One region of the Streptomyces sp. NPDC043870 genome, then DNA from elsewhere that is predicted to be linked to it. Evidence: riboswitches for the same ligand, from Rfam matches in the RefSeq annotation. Region 1 holds a riboswitch; each other region holds the start of a gene.
The links. A riboswitch is a leader RNA that binds a small molecule or an ion and turns the genes downstream of it on or off. The one in region 1 is predicted to bind cyclic di-AMP.
Positions count from the first base shown of each region.

Region 2: it holds a riboswitch for cyclic di-AMP, as region 1 does, so the genes downstream of both, AC0699_RS25790 (M23 family metallopeptidase) here and AC0699_RS27025 (transglycosylase family protein) in region 1, are expected to answer to the same signal.
Region 3: it holds a riboswitch for cyclic di-AMP, as region 1 does, so the genes downstream of both, AC0699_RS03590 (C40 family peptidase) here and AC0699_RS27025 (transglycosylase family protein) in region 1, are expected to answer to the same signal.
Region 4: it holds a riboswitch for cyclic di-AMP, as region 1 does, so the genes downstream of both, AC0699_RS20925 (M23 family metallopeptidase) here and AC0699_RS27025 (transglycosylase family protein) in region 1, are expected to answer to the same signal.

Region 1 is NZ_JBWKDT010000026.1:40,389-45,229, reverse strand. Features, by position in the region: gene AC0699_RS27040 (DUF501 domain-containing protein) at 1-86, opposite strand, end outside; gene AC0699_RS27035 (FtsB family cell division protein) at 162-635, opposite strand; gene eno (phosphopyruvate hydratase) at 791-2,071, opposite strand; gene AC0699_RS27025 (transglycosylase family protein) at 2,489-3,151, opposite strand; cyclic di-AMP (ydaO/yuaA leader) riboswitch at 3,155-3,319, opposite strand; gene AC0699_RS27020 (transglycosylase family protein) at 3,577-4,533, opposite strand; gene AC0699_RS27015 (cytochrome P450 family protein) at 4,696-4,841, opposite strand, start outside.
Region 2 is NZ_JBWKDT010000024.1:20,897-25,737, forward strand. Features, by position in the region: gene AC0699_RS25785 (PrsW family intramembrane metalloprotease) at 1-998, shown strand, start outside; gene AC0699_RS25790 (M23 family metallopeptidase) at 1,156-2,226, opposite strand; cyclic di-AMP (ydaO/yuaA leader) riboswitch at 2,238-2,373, opposite strand; gene AC0699_RS25795 (PP2C family protein-serine/threonine phosphatase) at 2,645-3,733, opposite strand; gene AC0699_RS25800 (MerR family transcriptional regulator) at 4,012-4,761, opposite strand.
Region 3 is NZ_JBWKDT010000002.1:247,263-252,103, reverse strand. Features, by position in the region: gene pcrA (DNA helicase PcrA) at 1-2,147, opposite strand, end outside; cyclic di-AMP (ydaO/yuaA leader) riboswitch at 2,520-2,687, shown strand; gene AC0699_RS03590 (C40 family peptidase) at 2,686-3,897, shown strand; gene AC0699_RS03585 (pentapeptide repeat-containing protein) at 3,903-4,070, shown strand; gene AC0699_RS03580 (hypothetical protein) at 4,158-4,511, opposite strand; gene AC0699_RS03575 (C40 family peptidase) at 4,765-4,841, shown strand, end outside.
Region 4 is NZ_JBWKDT010000016.1:75,078-79,918, forward strand. Features, by position in the region: gene AC0699_RS20915 (M16 family metallopeptidase) at 1-925, shown strand, start outside; gene AC0699_RS20920 (M16 family metallopeptidase) at 943-2,325, shown strand; cyclic di-AMP (ydaO/yuaA leader) riboswitch at 2,533-2,696, shown strand; gene AC0699_RS20925 (M23 family metallopeptidase) at 2,710-3,483, shown strand; gene AC0699_RS20930 (GntR family transcriptional regulator) at 3,687-4,364, shown strand; gene AC0699_RS20935 (HPr family phosphocarrier protein) at 4,502-4,783, opposite strand.

The DNA of each region.
Region 1 (4,841 bases):
GGCGGGCGGCCGAGCTGGTCCTTGAACGCGGCGATGTCCGCCTCGGTGGGCGGGGTGTGCTCAGTGGTCGGCGGGGGCGTTTCCATGTATACGTACGTCTCTTCGTCTGTCTCGTCTGTTGCGGCTGTTGCGTCGTTGAGTTCGTGGCCTCGGCCGTACGGTCAGCGGGGCGCGTCGGCGCGGTCGACGCCGTCCCAGACGTTCGAGTACCAGGGGTGGTCCGCTTCGCCCTCCTCGGGGCGCCGCTCCTGGCCGGCCCGGGGGTCGATCACGATGAAGCCGGTCTCGCCCGGCATGACCATGTGCAGATGCTCGCGGGCCAGCTTCATGATGTGCGCGTCGTCCTGGAGCCGCGCCTTCTCGTCGCGCAGCTCCTCGACCCGTTCGCGGGCCTCGGCCGCGAGCCTCTCCTGCTCGGCGATCTCGTTCTGCTGCGACACGTACTGCCGCATCGGATACGCGAGCGCGACGATCATCGTGCAGACCACCAGCGCGAGGAAGGCCGCCCGGCCGGTCAGCCGGGAGCGGCGGGCCTGCCGGCGGTTCTGCGAGCGGTAGACACGGGCGGCGGTCTGCTCGCCGAGCAGCCGCAGCCGGGTCGCGGTGGAGAACCGGTCCCGGTCCTTCCCGGCCATCGCTCGCCTCCCCTATTACTTACGGCTGTTGCTCACGGCTGTTACTTACGGCTATGGCTTACGGCCTCGCGGTTACGTCCCCTGACGTACGTACGTCCCCGGACACGGTACGGGACCGCGGCCGGGGACGTACGGAGGCTGGTGCTTTACGCCGGTCAGCCCTTGAAGCGGGGGAAGGCGCTGCGGCCCGCGTACACCGCCGCGTCGTCGAGGATCTCCTCGATGCGCAGCAGCTGGTTGTACTTGGCGACGCGCTCGGAGCGGGCCGGGGCGCCGGTCTTGATCTGGCCGCAGTTGGTGGCGACGGCCAGGTCGGCGATCGTGACGTCCTCGGTCTCACCGGAGCGGTGGGACATCATGCACTTGAAGCCGTTGCGCTGGGCCAGCTCGACGGCGTCCAGGGTCTCGGTCAGCGAACCGATCTGGTTGACCTTGACGAGCAGGGCGTTGGCGGTGCCCTCCTCGATGCCGCGGGCGAGGCGCTCGGGGTTGGTGACGAACAGGTCGTCGCCGACCAGCTGCACCTTGGAGCCGAGCTTGTCGGTGATGACCTTCCAGCCGGCCCAGTCGTCCTCGAAGAGCGGGTCCTCGATGGAGACCAGCGGGTACGCGGCGACGAGCTCCTCGTAGTACTCGGTCATCTCGGCGGCCGAGCGGGACTTGCCCTCGAACTCGTACTTGCCGTCCTTGTAGAACTCGGAGGCGGCGACGTCGAGCGCGAGCGCGATGTCCTTGCCGGGCGCGTAGCCGGCCTGCTTGACGGCCTCGAGGATGAGGTCGAGGGCCTCACGGTTGGAGCCCAGGTTGGGGGCGAAGCCGCCCTCGTCGCCGAGGCCGGTGGACAGGCCCTTTTCCTTCAGGACCTTCTTGAGGGTGTGGTAGACCTCGGTGCCCCAGCGCAGTGCCTCGGAGAAGGACTCCGCGCCGATCGGGGCGATCATGAACTCCTGGATGTCCACGTTGGAGTCGGCGTGCGAGCCGCCGTTCAGGATGTTCATCATCGGCACCGGGAGCAGGTGCGCGTTGGGGCCGCCCAGGTAGCGGAAGAGCGGAAGGTCGGAGGCCTCGGAAGCGGCGTGCGCGACGGCGAGGGAGACACCGAGGATGGCGTTGGCGCCGAGGGAGGACTTGTCCGGGGTGGCGTCCAGGTCGAACATCGCCTGGTCGATCAGACGCTGCTCGGTGGCGTCGTACCCGACGAGCTCCGGGCCGATCTGCTCGATGACGGCGAGGACGGCCTTCTCGACACCCTTGCCCTGGTAACGGTTCTGGTCACCGTCGCGGAGCTCGAGGGCCTCGAACGCACCGGTGGACGCACCGGACGGGACGGCAGCACGGCCGGTGCTGCCGTCGTCGAGGCCGACCTCGACCTCGACCGTGGGGTTGCCTCGGGAGTCCAGGATTTCCCGGGCTACGACGACGTCGATGGACGGCACGAGCATCTCCTTCTGGGATGTGACGCTGAATGTGACGTATGCGAAGCAGGTGCAGCGCAGGTCAGTGCAGGGTCGCTTTGGCCTTGCGACACGAGCCTATCCGGCTCGCGGGCATCGGCCAGCCGGTGCCCGCCCCATGGGACGAAAAAGGGCACGAAACAGACAGAAACCCCGGCTGGGGGCACCTCCCGTGCCCGCAGGGCTACGGGGGAGCGTACGGGGGAAGGCGCGCCGGGCCGGGGAGCGGGGGGACGCGGGCGGGGAGCGGGGGGACGGGGGTGTGTACGACCGGTGGTCCGCCGGGTCCACCGGGCTACGGGTGCCCGTGGGGGACTACGGAGTCCGTCGGGGACCAGGGAAGCGCCCGGTCCGGGCCGGGGGAGTCCCGGACCGGGGCTGGTCCGCGGAACCGGGTCGTCAGCTCAGGTGGAGCTTCTGGCCCGGGTGAATGACGTCCGCGTCGGTGATGACGTCCTTGTTCAGGTCGAACAGCTTCTTCCAGCCGCCCTCGACCTTCTTGGCCTCGGCGATCGCGCTGAGGGTGTCGCCGGCCTTGACCGTGTACTCGCCGTCGCCCTTCTTGAAGACCTTCGCGGGGGCCGGGGCGGCGGAGCGCTCGGAGCGGGTGGTCGGGGCCTCGGCGCGCTTCGGGGCGGGAGTCTCGGCCTTCGGGGCGGCCGGGGCGGCACCGGTGTAGGCGGCATTGGACAGGCCCACGCCGCAGTTCGGCCAGGCACCCTTGCCCTGGCCCGCCAGGACCTTCTCGGCGATCTCGATCTGCTGGGCCTTCGACGCCTGGTCGGCGGTGGCGGCGTAGGCGGTGCCGCCGTACGCGGCCCAGGTGGAGGCCGAGAACTGCAGGCCGCCGTAGAAGCCGTTGCCGGTGTTGATGGACCAGTTGCCGCCGGACTCGCACTGGGCGACGGTGTCCCACTCGGAGGCGGTGGCGGCGGACGCGGTGCCGGTGGCGATCAGCGGAGCGGCGATCGCGGCACCGGTGACACCGGCGAGCGAGGCGATGCGGGCGGACCGACGGAAGACGGTCGGGCGACGGTGCTTGCCCTTGCCGGAAAGCAGCATGGAGTTTCCCCTCACCGACGCCTACGAGGTGAGCTGTCGGGTTCGGGCCAAGTGAGTTGCCCGGCCACGCGACTTGCGCGCGGCTTCACCCCAAGCCGTTCCCTCCCTCATCGGGCCGGTCCGGCACTTACCTGGGTCCCCCGCTCCTGCCTTCGGCGCTTGCGCGTCGACTGTTCCCGTCGGCCGCCGGCAGGATTCGGCGTGCGGTCGTCGGGGCCCGCGATGGCGAGCGGTTCAGACCGTAAACGCACTTCTCCCCGATGTTCAAAGACGAACATCGGGGAGAAAACACGCTTATTTGACTCGCAGAGATGTCCGTTTTTGCAGGTGAGAGGCGTGATGACCGGAGTTGACCGACAAGACACACCAGTTGACCGGAAGAGACTCATGTCTCACTTACACAGAACCGGACATAAGATGTCGAACTACTTCTTCAACTGCCCCTGATCCAGACCCAGATCGAGGCTCTGGCCAGGCAGGATGAGGTCGGCGTCGGAGCCGACGACCCCCCGGTTCGCCTCGTAGAGCGCGGGCCAGCCGCCGGGCACCTTTTCCGCGTCCGCGATCGACGACAGGCTGTCGCCGGGGAGGACGGTGTACTCATCTCCCGTAGCGGCACCCTCTCGTGCCGATCCGTCACCTCGTGAGGCATGACGACCAGATTCGCGCTCATCGCCCGAATTGTCCATCTCGTCCTCGTTGTCGGCGGGGGCGCCACGGTGCTTGCCGGACCCCTCGTCCTTGCCCGCGTCGGCGGCGGCGTCACCGTCGCCCGCCGCGTCGGAGTCCTTGCCGGAACCGCTCGCGGAGCCGGCCGGGGCGGACGGCGCGGCAGTCGGGGTGGACGGCTTGGCACCCGGGGCGGACGAAGCCGGGGCTGAAGGCTTGGCATCGGCGTCGGCGTCCGGCTCCGGCGCCACGTCCGCCCCGTCACCGAACGACGGGCTCTCGGCGCCGCCGCCCTGTGCGGCGGGAGTGGAAGCGGCGCCGCTCCCGGGCTCGGCACCGTCCTGCACGAGACCGGCGATCTCCGAGCAGTTCGGCCAGGCCGCCGGTCCCTGGGCGGCGAACACCATCTCGGCGACCGACACCTGCTGGGCACGGCTGGCGAGGTCGGCGCGCGGCGCGTACGCCGTGCCGCCGTAGGCCTCCCAGGTCTCCTGGGTGAGCTGCAGGCCGCCGTAGTAGCCGTTGCCGAGGTCGGCGCTCCACATGCCGCCGCTCTCGCAGTCGGCGACGCGGTTCCAGGTGGCGGAGTCGGCGGCGGAGGCGGAGCCCGCGCCGAGCAGCGGGATGGCGATGGCCGATCCGGTCACCCCTGCCGCGACGATGAGAGCGGGGGCCTGACGGGGTCGGCGGTGTCGACCGTTCCCGGAGCGCATGCGGTGTGCCTTCCGTGTGACAACAGAAAACTCCTGAGTCCGCCGAGTCGGTTGAATCAGCGAAGACCCCGAGTCGGGGTGAACGTAGCCGCACTCGCGCGTCAGTCACAAGTCGATGCAGCGGAGATCACGTAAAAGTCACAGTCATGACGGAGCGTCAGTTCAGTGGAGGCTCCGCGGGGGCGTGAACTCAACGGGCAGAGTGCGCAATCCACGCATAATGAGACCTCCGCGCCACCGCAATTCGGAAGGATCGACCGCAAGCCGCAAGTCGGGCAGTCGTGTCAGCAGCGTCGCGAGCGCGGTCT
Region 2 (4,841 bases), on a different contig from region 1:
TCGCCTTCGCCTGGGGCGCCTGCGCGGCCGCCCTTGTCGCGATCATCGCGAACTCGTTCGCGACCCAGTGGATAGCCACCGCGACCGCCGATCCGTCGCACGCGGACACGATCGGCGCGACCGTCATCGCCCCGGTCGTGGAGGAGAGCGCCAAGGCGGCCGCCGTGCTGCTCCTCTTCCTCTTCCGCAGACGGGACTTCACGGGCATCGTCGACGGTGTCGTCGTCGCCGGCTTCACCGCGACCGGCTTCGCCTTCACCGAGAACATCCTGTACCTCGGCAACGCCTTCGGTGAGGACCAGGCGTTCGGCACGTCCGGCTTCGCGTCCGTCACCGCCGCGACCTTCTTCGTACGGATCGTGATGTCGCCGTTCGCGCATCCGCTGTTCACGGTGCTGACGGGCATCGGGTTCGGCCTCGCGGCGATCACCGCCCGGCGCCGGAGGTTCCGCAGGACCGTGTTGCCGCTGCTCGGCCTCACCCTCGCGATGGGCATGCACGCACTGTGGAACGGCTCCGCGAGGTTCGGCCCGTTGGGGTTCTACGCCGTGTACGCGGCGTTCATGGTGCCGGCGTTCGGGCTGCTGACCTGGCTGGCGATCTGGACCCGGCAGCGCGAGCTGCGTACGGTCGCGGCCGAGCTGCCCGCGTACGCCGCGGCCGGCTGGCTCGCCCCTGCCGAACCGCTCGCCCTGTCCTCCATGCGAGCGCGCACCGTGGCCCGCGACATGGCCCGCCGTACCCACGGCCCGGCGGCCGCCCGCGCCGTCTCCGAGTACGAGGCCTTCGCGACCTCGCTGGCCTTCCTGCGCCACCGGGCCCAGCGCGGCGCGGGGGGCCCTGACTTCGTCGCCCGCGAGCAGGAGCTGCTCCACCATCTCTGGCAGCGCAGGAGCGTCGCGGCCCCGGCCCTCACATACGCGGCGCGTGCGACGGGCCGGGTGTGGCAGCCACCGCCGTATCTGGACTACGGCGACTACAACCCGTACCGGGCGTAGCGGAGAACGCGGATCGCCGCGGCCTCGCGGACCACACCGCGCACGAAAAACCGGCAGCTCAGGCGTCGGGGGGGTGCGCCAGAGCTGCCGGTGACTCGAGTGTGAACCGTGACTGATCAGGACTACGGCTTTGTCCGGGCCCAGCCCGGGACAAGTCCTAGACGGAGAGGCCCTTGTCGCGCAGCCACGCCATCGGGTCGATGCCGTCGCCGCCCGGGGTGTGCACCTCCAGGTGCAGATGCGGTCCGGTGACATTGCCGGTCGCGCCGACGCGCCCGATGGTCTCGCCCGTGGCGACGGTCTGCCCCGCTCCGACGGTCATCGACGACAGGTGGCAGTACCAGACCTCGGTGCCGTCCTCGAGTTCCAGCACGATGCGGTAGCCGTACGACCCGGACCAGCCCGCCGACTTGACGGTGCCTCCGTGCACGGCCTTCGCCGGCGTACCCGTGGGCGCCGCGAAGTCGAGGCCGGTGTGGTAGCCGGAGGACCACATCGAACCGGCCTGGCCGAAGGTCGAGGTGATCGTGTACGAGGACGTCGGGAGGGAGTAGCTCGCGGCGAGCTTGGCGAGCCGCTCGGCCTCCGCCTTGCGCGCGGCCTCCTCCTCGGCCAGTCGCTTCGCCTCGGCGGCCTTGGCGGCCTCGGCCTCGGCGGCCTCGGCGGCCGCGGTCTGCTGCGCCTTCGCCTCCGCCGCGGCCTTCTCGGCGGCGGCCTTCTCGGCGGCCGCCCTCGCCTCGGCCTCGGCCTCGGCCTGCTGCTGCTCCGCCTGCTGGAGGATGCGGGCGCGCAGGGCCTCGCCCGCATCACCGGCGCTCTGCCCGTCGTCCGCGGCCGTGTCGGCAACGGAGAAGGCGGTGAGCGGTGCGTTGTTCCGGTTCTCCGAGTCGGAGTCGTCCGAGGAGATGAGGGAGCCCACGCCGGGAAGCGAATCCGCGTCCGGGAGGTGGTCCGTGATGGCGTCGGGGAGGGATATGGAGACCGGCGGCTTGTTCTGCGCGGTGGCCATGCCACCCGCGCCGACCGCGGCGATGACGCCGACTCCGAGAACGGTGGAGCTCCGCGCGAGTCCGTTGCGCTGCTTGACGACGCGATGCCTGCCACGGACCGGACGGACCGATTCCTCGGTCGGGTTCCATTCCTCCGCCCCGGTGGCCGGGGCCCACTCGTCGGTGGGGACCCACTCGCTGGTGGGAGGTTCCTGGAGGGCAGGCTCGTTGGACGCCACGGAGGCGTTCTCCTTTCCTTCCTTATCGCCTACCGGGTTAGCTGACGGGTTCGGAGCAGGAAGGTCTCCTACGAGCACCGCGAAGTGCCCGATTCACCCCAATAGGTGGTTCCCCGGTTCCCTTGCGGGATTCGGCGCGTGCGCACGGTGCCGTCTCTTGCGACGACTGTGACGACCGCGCTGCGTTATCGAACGTTAATAGACACGGGGGGCGGATTCCAAGCTCTTCCCATTGATCGTTAGCGACATTGGCCTGGACTTTTCAGGCACAACAACCCCGAATCGGGCGAGTTGACTCCCCCTCAATCCGGTCGCCCTTTCTGACGGTGGGTCACATGCTATGCGGAGGGCTGTCCTTCGATTACGTTCCGTGGCGCAGCTTCCTGTTCACGGAACCACTGGCGGCGCCGCGTCCCGTTCACGGAACCACCGGCATCGTCCTGCGCCGCTCCGGCTGCCGTTCCCCGGGCCTGGTGACCGCCAACAGCGCCATGTCGTCGGTCGCCCGGCCGCCCGTATGCCGCCGTACGTCGGCGACGACCGCGTCCAGCAGCTCCTCCGGTCCGGAAAAGACCCGGCCGCCCAGGCGCTCGCGCGGATCGTAGAAGACGCCGTGCGTGTCACGCGCCTCGGTCAGCCCGTCCGTGTAGAGCAGGAGCGTGGCACCGGCCGCGTACGGGGTCTCGTACGCCCGGTCCGGCGAGGCCCCCAGATCCCCCATGCCCAGCGGCAGCGCGATCTCGGGCGGCTCCAGCATGCCCAGCGCGCCGTCCGCGAGCAGCAGCAGCGGCGGGGGGTGGCCCCGGTTGAGGATCCGGACCACTCCGTCCCTGTGGGGGATCTCGGCGAGCACGGCGGTGGTGAAGCCCTCGAACGCGTCGAGCCCGGAACGCATGCCCTCCCGGGCGAGCGCCCGCTCCAGCCGCTGTGCCACCCCCTCCAGCGAGGACTCCTGCTCGGCGGCCTCCCGGAACGCCCCGAGGATCACGGCCACCGCTTCGACCGCGTCCAGCCCCTTCCCCCGTACGTCCCCGACCACCAGCCGCACCCCGTGCGGAGTGTCCTGCACGGCGAACAGGTCCCCGCCGATGAACGCGTCCGCCTGCGCCGCCTCGTACCGCGCGGCGATCTGCAGCCCGCCGATCCGGTCGGCCGGCGTGGGCAGCACGGCCCGCTGTGCGGCCTCCGCGATGACGCGCGCGGACGCGAGGCGCTGGCCACTGCGGCGTACGACCTGGTTGATGAAGAGAGCCAGCACGGAGACCGTGAACACGGTCAGCAGCTCCGTCACGGCCGGGATGTCGGAGGCCGTGCCGTTGTAAGCATGCAGCCCGGCCACCGCCGCGACGGAGGCGACGCCCGTCAGCAGGGTGAACAGCGCCGAGAAGAAGGGGGCGGCGACGAGCGGTGCCGCGGCGAAGAGCGGCGACGCGGTGTACGACTCCGGGGTGCCCAGGTCGAAGAAGATCCCGCCCACGATCAGCAGGAAGGGCAGCACCCGGACCATCCTGCGGCCACCGTCCCGCCGCTGTCCGTTGTCGCCTTCTCGCTGCCCCACCAGTGGTCTCCTGCCAGGTCCGCCCAGGGTGCGGACGGTACCGCGCCCCATTCAGGCTGACCGGAGCCGCGCCGCTCGGCGACTCGCCATCGGCCAACCGGACCAGCCAGGACCGGCGAGGACCAGCCGGTACCCATCAGGACCAGCCGGAACCAGTCCGGGCTGATCGGTCACCAGGGGGCCCTCCCGGTGACCGGCTCCCGTCCGTCCGGCAGACGGGTAGCGCCTCAGTCGTCGCTGAGGTTGCGCTCCGCGTAGACCTTCATCGCGTCACGGACGAACACGGCCGTCCCCTCCCCGTGCCGGTCGTAGTTCGCCGTGAAGCGCGGGTCGGCGACGTACATCTCGCCGAGCCCGATGACGTACGACCTGGTCGGGGTGGTCGTCACCGACAGCCATTCGCACTGCCGCTGCGCGATCGCCTGTGCTTCGTCGCTGTCGGGCGCCAGTCCGTCCTTCAGAGCCTGCCCGAAGTCACGGGCGATCGCGACCTGACGGTCCTGGAACGCCTTCTTCTCCTCGGCGCTCAGCGAGCGCCACCAGCGGTCGCCCTTCTCGTACGCCTCGCGGCCCCAGCGCTCGGTGACCTCCTGCTCGTACTGCGTGTGGTCGAAGCCGTCGAAGACTTCTTCCGCCATGAGTTCCTCTCCTTTCTCCGTCCGGTCGAGAGTGGTCCGCACCGAGGCGATCTGCCGCCCGATGCGCTCCCGCTCCTGCTCCAGCAGCTTCAGATGCGTCCGCAGGGCAGCGGCCGTGTCCCGCTGGCCTTCCAGGACCTGCGCGATCGCCGGCAGCCCGAGGCCCAGCTCGCGCAGCAGCAGGATCCGCTGCAACCGGACGAGGCTGTCCTGGTCGTAATAGCGGTAGCCGTTGCTGCCGATCCGGCTCGGTGCGAGCAGCCCCAGCTCTCCGTAATGCCTGAGCGTGCGGCTCGTCGTACCGGCTTTCCTGGCAATCTCCTGGATCGACCACTCCATGACCTTCACGTTAGAACTTGACGTTACGTAAAGGTCAAGGGAGCGGGGCTGGGTCTCACAGCGGTGCAGGCGGGCGAGTG
Region 3 (4,841 bases), on a different contig from region 1:
ATCTCCTCCAGGAACCGCGACGGCGGGTTGTACGCAGGCTGGCCCCAGGCGCTCCGCATCGACGACCGCGTCAGATAGAGCCGCTCGCGGGCGCGTGTGATGCCCACGTACGCGAGGCGGCGCTCCTCCTCCAGCTCCTTCGTCTGGCCGAGCGCGCGCATGTGCGGGAAGACGCCGTCCTCCATGCCGGTGAGGAACACGACCGGGAACTCCAGGCCCTTCGCCGTGTGCAGCGTCATCAGCGTGATGACACCCGTGCCTTCCTCGTCCTCGTCGGGGATCTGGTCGGAGTCGGCGACGAGCGCGACCTTCTCCAGGAACTCGGCGAGGGTGCCGGAGCCCTCCCCGGCCCCGCGCTCCTGCTCGAACTCCAGGGCCACCGAGGCAAGTTCCTGCAGGTTCTCGATGCGCGTCTCGTCCTGCGGATCGGTCGACGCCTGGAGCTCGGCCAGATATCCGGTCCGCTCCAACACGGCCTCCAGGACGACGGCCGGCCCCGCGCCCGAGTCGACGATCGTGCGCAGTTCCTCCATCAGTGCGTTGAAGCGCTTGACGGCATTGGCGGAGCGGGCCGCCATGCCGTACGCCTCGTCGACGCGGCGCAGCGCCTGCGGGAAGGTGATCTTCTCCCTGAGCGCCAGGGCGTCGATCATCGCCTCCGCCCGGTCGCCGATGCCGCGCTTGGGCACATTCAGGATCCGGCGCAGCGGGACGTTGTCCTCCGGGTTGGCCAGGACCCGCAGATACGCCAGCACGTCCCGGACCTCCTTGCGCTCGTAGAAGCGCACGCCGCCGACGACCTTGTAGGGCAGGCCGACGCGGATGAAGATCTCTTCGAAGACACGGGACTGCGCGTTCGTCCGGTAGAAGACCGCTACATCGCCGGCCTTGGCATTGCCCGCGTCCGTCAGCCGGTCGATCTCGTCGGCGACGAACTGGGCCTCGTCGTGCTCGGTATCGGCGACATAGCCGGTGATCTGCGCGCCCGCGCCCGCATTCGTCCACAGGTTCTTGGGACGGCGGCTCTCGTTGCGCTCGATGACGGCGTTGGCCGCGGAGAGAATCGTCTGGGTCGAGCGGTAGTTCTGCTCGAGCAGGATCGTCGTCGCGTCCGGGTAGTCCTCCTCGAACTGGAGGATGTTGCGGATCGTGGCTCCGCGGAAGGCGTAGATCGACTGGTCGGCGTCGCCCACGACGCACAGCTCGGCCGGCTCCAGGTCCTCGTAACCCGTCCCGACCAGCTCGCGGACCAGCGTGTACTGGGCGTGGTTGGTGTCCTGGTACTCGTCGACGAGGACATGGCGGAACCGGCGCCGGTAGTGCTCGGCGACGTCCGGGAACGCCTGGAGCAGATGGACGGTGGTCATGATGATGTCGTCGAAGTCCAGCGCGTTGGCCTCGCGCAGCCGCGCCTGGTACATCCGGTAGGCCTCGGCCAGCGTCTTCTCGAAACCGTCGGCGGCCTGGTCGGCGAAGGTCTCCTCGTCGATCAGCTCGTTCTTCAGGTTCGAGATCTTGGCGCTGAAGGACTTCGGCGGGTAGCGCTTCGGGTCGAGGTCCAGATCACGGCAGACCAGGGCCATCAGCCGCTTGGAGTCGGCGGCGTCGTAGATCGAGAACGACGACGTGAAACCGAGCTTCTTGCTCTCGCGGCGCAGGATGCGGACGCAGGCGCTGTGGAAGGTGGAGACCCACATGGCGTTGGCGCGCGGGCCGACGAGGTGCTCCACGCGCTCCTTCATCTCGCCCGCGGCCTTGTTCGTGAACGTGATCGCCAGTATCTGGCCGGGATGCACATGGCGGGTCGCCAGCAGGTGGGCGATCCGGTGGGTCAGCACCCGGGTCTTGCCCGAGCCGGCGCCGGCGACGATGAGCAGCGGCGAGCCCTGGTGCACGACGGCAGCACGCTGCTGCTCGTTCAGCCCCTCGAGCAGCGCGGCCGGGTCCACGGCAGGGCGCGGCGCCCCGTCCCGGTAATACGCGTCGCGGGCCGGAGGCGCGTCGAAAGCGCCCTCGAAGAGGTCGTGCGGGACCTCCTCGTGGGGCGGGTGCTCGTCGTGCTCGTCGGGCTCGGGCGGCGGGTGCTCCTCCGGGGCCGAGGTGCGCTGGAGGTCCGCCAGGAAGCTGTCATCAAAGAGGCTGCTCATCGCTCTATGAGTCTAGGCCGCCCCACTGACAGCCCGCCGCCGCCTTCACCACACTCACCGCGCCGGAGCGCAACGCCTCCCCGCGCCGGAGCGCGACACCTCCCCGCGCCGGGGGCGCAACGCCTCTTCTTGCCCGAGCGCAACGCCTCCCTTTGCCCGAGCAACACGTACCGCGCCGCGCCCGAGCAGCAGCACGCACCGTGTCGGAGTGCATACAGGAAACGATCACATACTGTCACGCCTCGGCCACGACACGCCAAGGTCACGGAAATGTATCGGGCATATCGAACATCGTCCTTCACAGCAGCACCACAGTTTGGCTAGCGTGCTCGCCCAGGCGGCCCGTACTGCCAACGGCGACCTACGCCAATCGGGCAGCCTGCGCCGAATCCGGCCTCCCGCAGGGGAGTTCGGAACCGGGGACCCACCAGACATGTACAACTGGGGTGAATCGGGCCGCACTCCACCCGGCCCGTAGGACAGCCTTCCGTTCCGTCCGAACCCGACAGCTAACCCGGTAGGCGGTCCACGGAAGGAGATGCCGGCCTTGGCGTCGCATCGCAAGCCGCGCAGCCGCACTCGCACGAATTCATCCGCCGTCGGATTCACGACGGCCGCCCTGGCGGGCGTGACGCTGCTCTCGACCCAGAACGCGACAGCCGACCCGAAGCCGAGCATCGAAGAGGTCCAGAAGAAGGTCGACGACCTGTACCGGCAGGCGGGCTCCGCGACCCAGGACTACAACCGGGCGCAGGAGGCCACCGAGAAGCAGCGCCGCGCGGTGGACACGATCCTCGACGACGTCGCCAAGCGCACGGACTCCCTCAACGAGTCCCGCCGGGCCCTCGGTTCGTACGCGGCCGCCCAGTACCGTACGGGTGCGGTGGCCCCGACCGCCGCGCTGCTTTTCGCCGACAGCCCGCAGGCGTACTTCGACCAGACACAGCTGATGGACCGGCTGACCGACCAGCAGCGCAGCGCCATCGCCGACTTCGAGACCCAGCAGGCCGCGGCGGCGAAGCAGCGCGCGCAGGCGACCAAGAGCCTGGAGTCGCTGACCGCTTCGCAGCAGACGCTGCGTGAGAGCAAGCAGACCGTCCAGAAGAAGCTCGCCGAGGCGCGGGCGCTGCTGTCCCAGCTGACCGCCGAGGAGAAGGCGCGGCTCGAGGCGCTGGAGCGGGAGCGGGAGGAAGAAGCCCGCCGCAAGGCCGAGGCACAGGCCAAGGCGGAAGCCGAGGCGGAGGCGGAGCGGCTGCGCCAGGAGCGCGCGCAGCAGGAGCAGGAGCAGAACCAGGACACGGGCACCGGTACCGGTACCGGTACCGACACGGGAACGGGAACGGGAACGGGAACGGGAACGGGCACGGGCACCGGCACCGGCACCGCCCCCGACTCGTACGCGGCCAAGGCCGAGAAGGTCCTCTCCTTCGCCCGCGCCCAGATCGGCAAGCCGTACGTCTGGGGCGCGACCGGCCCCAGCTCGTACGACTGCTCCGGGCTCACCCAGGCCGCCTGGAAGGCGGCCGGTGTCGATCTCCCCCGGACCACCTGGGACCAGGTGGAGGTCGGACAGCGGGTGGCGACGCAGGATCTCCTCCCGGGTGATCTGGTCTTCTTCTACGACGACATCAGCCACGTCGGCATCTACATCGGCGACGGCATGATGATCCACGCCCCGAAGCCGGGCACGAACGTCCGCGAGGAGTCGATCTACTACATGCCGATCTACGGGAGCGTCCGCCCCGCCTAGAGGGCGTGCCGAGCGGACTTGCGGAAGCCGGGCTTGCGGGAGCCCGGCTTGCGGGAGCCCGGCTTGCCGAAGTCGTGCTTACAGAGGCGGTGCTTACGGAAGTGGTGCTTACGGAAGTCGCGCCGGTGGGAGCCGCCGCCCGGTGCCGGACTCACGCCGCAACCGGCCTTTGACCAAGGGGAGTCGCGGCATGAGCTGCTCGGGCTCGGCCGACCGGCGCGGAGCCTGGAACCCCCGGGCCCCCCGGGCCCCCGTCCGCATCACGTCCACAGCGTCGCGATGAAGATGTTCGCCAGCGTCAGCACGCCCACCGTCGCGAACACCCCCTTGTCCACGTTCTCCTCGTCCCGCTTGACGTAGACCAGCGCGAGGATCACCACGAGCACCGCGAGCTTGATGCCGATCTTGAGGTTGTTCACCGGCTGGTCGTCCGCCTGATTCAGCCCCACCAGCACCACGCCCGTGACCAGCATGGTAAGCGCACCGTGCAGCATCGCGGGCGTGAAGCGCGCCGTCCCCTCGCCCATCGCCTTCATCTGGGTCAGGAAGCCGCCGAGCAGCGCCGCGATACCGATGATGTGCAGGGCGACGAAGACATTGATGAGTACGTCCATGGCACCGGAGCCTAGCCGTACGGTCCGAAAGTGACCCCGGCCGGTCCATCTCCCACCAATACCGGTCAGGACGCCGCCGTGTCGCAACCCGGAGGTTTAGCGTCCTCCCCCAGGTGGCCGACTCCTCACCACCGTCCCGTACCCGGACGGCAGCCGGTCGCCCCCGCCGAAAGACCGGCGGTGGACCGTCCCCCCTGTGCGGTCCGCCGCCGGTACCCGTACCGGTGGACCCTACGGAAGGACTGGCTCCCTCGTGGCAGCGCACCGCAAACCCAGGCAGCGCACGCTCTCCGGCCCCGCCGCCCGCCTCTCCGCCACCCTCGCGCTCGC
Region 4 (4,841 bases), on a different contig from region 1:
CGAGCGCCGCCAGCGCTACGACAACGTTCCGTACGGCACGGCCTTCGAGAAGCTCACCGCGCTCGCCTACCCGGAGGGCCACCCGTACCACCACACCCCGATCGGCTCGATGGCCGACCTGGACGCGGCGACGCTGGAGGACGCGCGGAACTTCTTCCGTACGTACTACGCGCCGAACAACGCGGTGCTCTCGGTCGTCGGCGACATCGACCCGGCGCGGACCCTCGCCTGGATCGAGAAGTACTTCGGCTCCATCCCCATGCACGACGGCAAGCAGCCGCCGCGCGACGGCACGCTGCCCGAGATCATCGGGGAGCAGCTGCGCGAGGAGATCCGCGAGGACGTCCCCGCCCGGGCCCTGATGGCCGCCTACCGGCTGCCCCACGACGGCACGCGCGCGTGCGACGCCGCCGACCTGGCGCTCACCGTGCTCGGCGGAGGCGAGTCGTCCCGGCTCCACAACCGTCTGGTGCGCCACGACCGGACGGCCGTCGCCGCCGGCTTCGGTCTGCTGCGCCTCGCGGGGGCGCCCTCGCTCGGCTGGCTGGATGTGAAGACGTCCGCCGGCGTCGAGGTGCCGGACATCGAGGCCGCCGTCGACGACGAGCTGGCCAGGTTCGCCGCCGAGGGCCCCACCGCCGAGGAGATGGAGCGGGCGCAGGCCCAGCTGGAGCGCGAGTGGCTGGACCGTCTCGGCACGGTCGCGGGCCGCGCCGACGAACTGTGCCGGTACGCCGTGCTCTTCGGCGACCCCCAGCTGGCGCTCAGCGCCGTCCAGCGCGTCCTCGACATCACCGCCGAGGAAGTGCAGGCGGTCGCCAAGGCTCAGCTGCGCCCGGACAACAGGGCGGTGCTCGTGTACGAGCCCGTCCAAGCAGCTGACGCCACCGAGGACAACGACGACGCAGAGGGAGCGGACCAGTGACCGACGCTGCCGTGACCATGGACTTCCATCCGCAGCCGCAGCCCGGCGAGGCCAAGCCGTGGACCTTCCCCGCTCCCGACCGCGGCACGCTCGACAACGGCCTGACCGTTCTGCGCTGCCACCGCCCCGGCCAGCAGGTCGTCGCGGTCGAGATCTTCCTCGACGCTCCCCTGGACGCCGAGCCGGAGGGGCTGGACGGCGTCGCGACGATCATGGCGCGGGCGCTCTCGGAGGGCACCGACAAGCACACGGCGGAGGAGTTCGCCGCGGAGCTGGAGCGGTGCGGCGCCACACTCGACTCGCACGCCGACCACCCGGGCGTCCGGGTCTCCCTCGAGGTGCCGGTCTCCCGGCTCCCCAAGGCCCTCGGCCTGCTCGCCGAGGCGCTGCGCGCGCCGCTCTTCGCCGACAGCGAGGTCGAGCGGCTCGTACGCAACCGGCTGGACGAGATCCCGCACGAGACCGCGAACCCGAGCCGCCGCGCCGCCAAGGAGCTCTCGAAGGAGCTCTTCCCGGCCTCCTCCCGGATGTCGCGGCCCCGCCAGGGCATCGAGGAGACCGTCGAGCGGATCGATTCCGCCGCCGTCCGCGCCTTCTACGAGGCGCACGTCCGGCCCGCCGCGGCCACCGCCGTGATCGTCGGTGACCTCTCCGGTGTCGATCTGGACGCCGTGCTCGCGGACACGCTCGGCGACTGGACCGGTGACGCGGCCGAGAGCCGTCCGGTGCCGCCGATCACCGCCGACGACACGGGCCGCGTCGTCATCGTCGACCGCCCCGGCGCCGTCCAGACGCAGCTGTTGATCGGCCGGATCGGTCCGGACCGTCACGACCAGGTCTGGGCGGCCCAGGTCCTCGGCACGTACTGCCTGGGCGGCACCCTCACCTCGCGCCTGGACCGCGTCCTGCGCGAGGAGAAGGGATACACGTACGGAGTGCGTGCCTTCGGCCAGGTGCTGCGCTCCGGGGCCCCCACGTCCCCGGGAGGGGCCACGGGCGCCGCGATGCTCGCCATCAGCGGCTCCGTCGACACCCCGCACACCGGCCCGGCGCTGGACGACCTCTGGAAGGTGCTGCGCACCCTCGCCGCGGAGGGACTGACGGACGCGGAGCGCGATGTCGCCGTACAGAACCTGGTGGGCGTCGCCCCGCTGAAGTACGAGACGGCGGGATCCGTCGCGGGCACGCTCGCCGACCAGGTCGAGCAGCACCTCCCGGACGACTTCCAGACGCAGTTGTACGCGCGCCTGGCCGAGACCGGCACGGTCGAGGCGACGGCCGCGGCCGTCAGCGCCTTCCCCGTGGACCGGCTCGTCACGGTCCTCGTCGGGGACGCCGCCGAGATCGAGGAGCCGGTCAAGGCCCTCGGAATCGGTGAAGTGACCGTTGTCACGGGCTGATTGACCGCCGGGCGATCCGGCGGACCGGGAAGGCCCCGTTGGCCACGCGCCAACGGGGCCTTCCCCTATGTCCGTTTTATTGGAGAGGTGGGGTGTCTGCCCTGTGGCGTGCACTACAAAACTGCGTGTCTGTTTGGTGATTGAACGAAGATCGGCTTAGCGTCTTTTGCGCTGTCCGCCAGTTGCACCAGCCGCACCCGCGGCATCGGTCAGCCATCGCCGAGTCCCCGTCAGGCGCGAGCCTGGGGAGCCGGGGACCCAAATGTCCCCTGGGGTGAATCGGACGCCTTCGCATCCGTGCGGAGGGGCCCGTAGGAGACCTTCCTGCTCCGAACCCGTCAGCTAACCCGGTAGGCGAGAAGGAAGGAAAGGATCAGCCACTACATGGCGTTCACCCGTGCCACCGGGAAGCATCGTGGTCCGAGCCGGCTGTCGCGCAAGAGCGCGGGTGTCGCATCGGTCGCGGCCCTCGCCACCACCGGCGTCATCGGAACCCTCGCCTCTCCGGCGCTCGCCGCCGACGCGGACAGCTCACCCACCGAGGACACCGGCCTCACCCAGGCCATCGTCGTCGACGACTCGCTCGCCGAGCAGATCGACGCCCAGGCCGCCGCCCAGCAGGAGGAGGCCGCCCTGGCCGCCGCCCAGGCGAAGGCCGAGGCCGAGGCGAAGCGCAAGGCCGAAGCCCGCGCCAAGGAGGCCCGCGAGGCCCGTGAGCGCGCCGCTCGCGAGGCAGAGCGCAAGCGGCTGCTGTCCTACACCCTCCCGGTCGCCGGCTCGTACGTGAGCACGAGCTACCACGCCGGCGGCGGGCAGTGGTCCTCCGGCAGCCACACCGGCGTCGACTTCCACGCCTCGTCCGGCACGCAGGTCGTCGCCGTCGGCATGGGCACGGTCGTGGAGGCCGGCTGGGGTGGCGCGTACGGCAACAACATCGTGATCCGGATGCACGACGGCACGTACACCCAGTACGGCCATCTCTCGTCCATCGGCGTCTCGGTCGGCCAGACCGTCACCCCGGGCCAGCAGATCGGCCTCTCCGGGTCGACCGGCAACTCGTCCGGCCCGCACCTCCACTTCGAGGCCCGCACGAGCCCCGAGTACGGCTCGGACATCGACCCGGTCGCGTATCTGCGTTCGCACGGCGTCAGGGTCTGACCCCTCGGACGACCCCTCGGACGACCCTCGCACACGACGAAGGCCCCGGCTCGGTACGGATCGAGCCGGGGCCTTCGGCGTATTCAGGCCAAAAGATATCCACGGATTCTCGTTTGCCATCCGAAATTCCGGCCCGCTGCAATAGAGTCACTGAACAGGCGTCGCTCGACTGGGTTTCGCGCGAATTAAGGCGGAGGTTCGGTATGCGCATTCCTGCGCGCTCGGTATGCACGGCGATCCGCGACGACATCGTCTCCGGTGTCTTCGAGCGCGGCAGCCGGCTCACCGAGGAGCAGCTGGCGCGCCGCTACGGCGTATCACGCGTCCCCGTGCGTGAGGCGCTGCGCACGCTGGAGTCGGAGGGCTTCGTCGTCACGCGCCGGCACGCGGGCGCGTGTGTCGCCGAGCCCACCGCGCAGGAGGCCGTCGACCTGCTGGAGATCAGGATGCTGCTGGAGCCGCTGGGCGCGGCGCGGGCCGCCCAGCGGCGCACGGAGGCTCATCTCAAGGTATTGCGCGGCCTGGTCAGACTGGGCCAGGAGCGGGCCCGGCGGGGCCAGGGCGAGGATCTGCGCTCGCTCGGCGGGTGGTTCCACGAGACCCTCGCCCAGGCCTCCGGCAGCCCCGGACTCACCGCGCTTCTCACCCAGCTCCGGCACAAGATCGCCTGGATGTACTCCGTCGAGCCGCCCGCCCGGCCGGTCGAGTCCTGGGCCGAGCACGGTGCGATCGTGGACGCGGTGGCGCGCGGCGACGCCGAGCGGGCCCGCGCGCTCACCTCGATGCACGCCGAGCGGGCCACGAGCGCGCACCGGTTGCGCATCCCGGTGGGTGTGAGGGCTTCGCAACATTCCGTAAACACGACAGGTGACTGCAATTAACAGAAGCGTCGTATACAAAGAGCAGCCATTTATGGGCGGGCTGTTCTTCGCTGCCCTGGCGACGAGTGCGCGGATAAACGAAGAAGCCGCGGCCCGATAATTCAGGGCCGCGGCTCCGCCGTGAATTCGAGGGGGACTCAGACGGTCTCGGGGAGTTCCTCGAGACCCTCGGCGACCAGCTTCGCCAAACGGTCCAGGGCGGCGTCCGCGCCGTCTGCGTCCGAGGCGAGCACGATCTCCTCGCCGCCCTGCGCGCCCAGGCCCAGCACGGCGAGCATCGAGGCGGCGTTGACCGGTGCACCGTCGGCCTTGGCGATCGTCACCGGGACGCCGGAGGCCGTGGCGGCACGAACGAAGATGGAGGCGGGGCGGGCGTGCAGGCCCTCGGCCCAGCCGACATTGACGCGGCGCTCAGCCATGGTGTTGCCCTTCGAAGTCTCAGCGGTTGTCTAGACCAGTCTCTCATGGGTTGCGAAG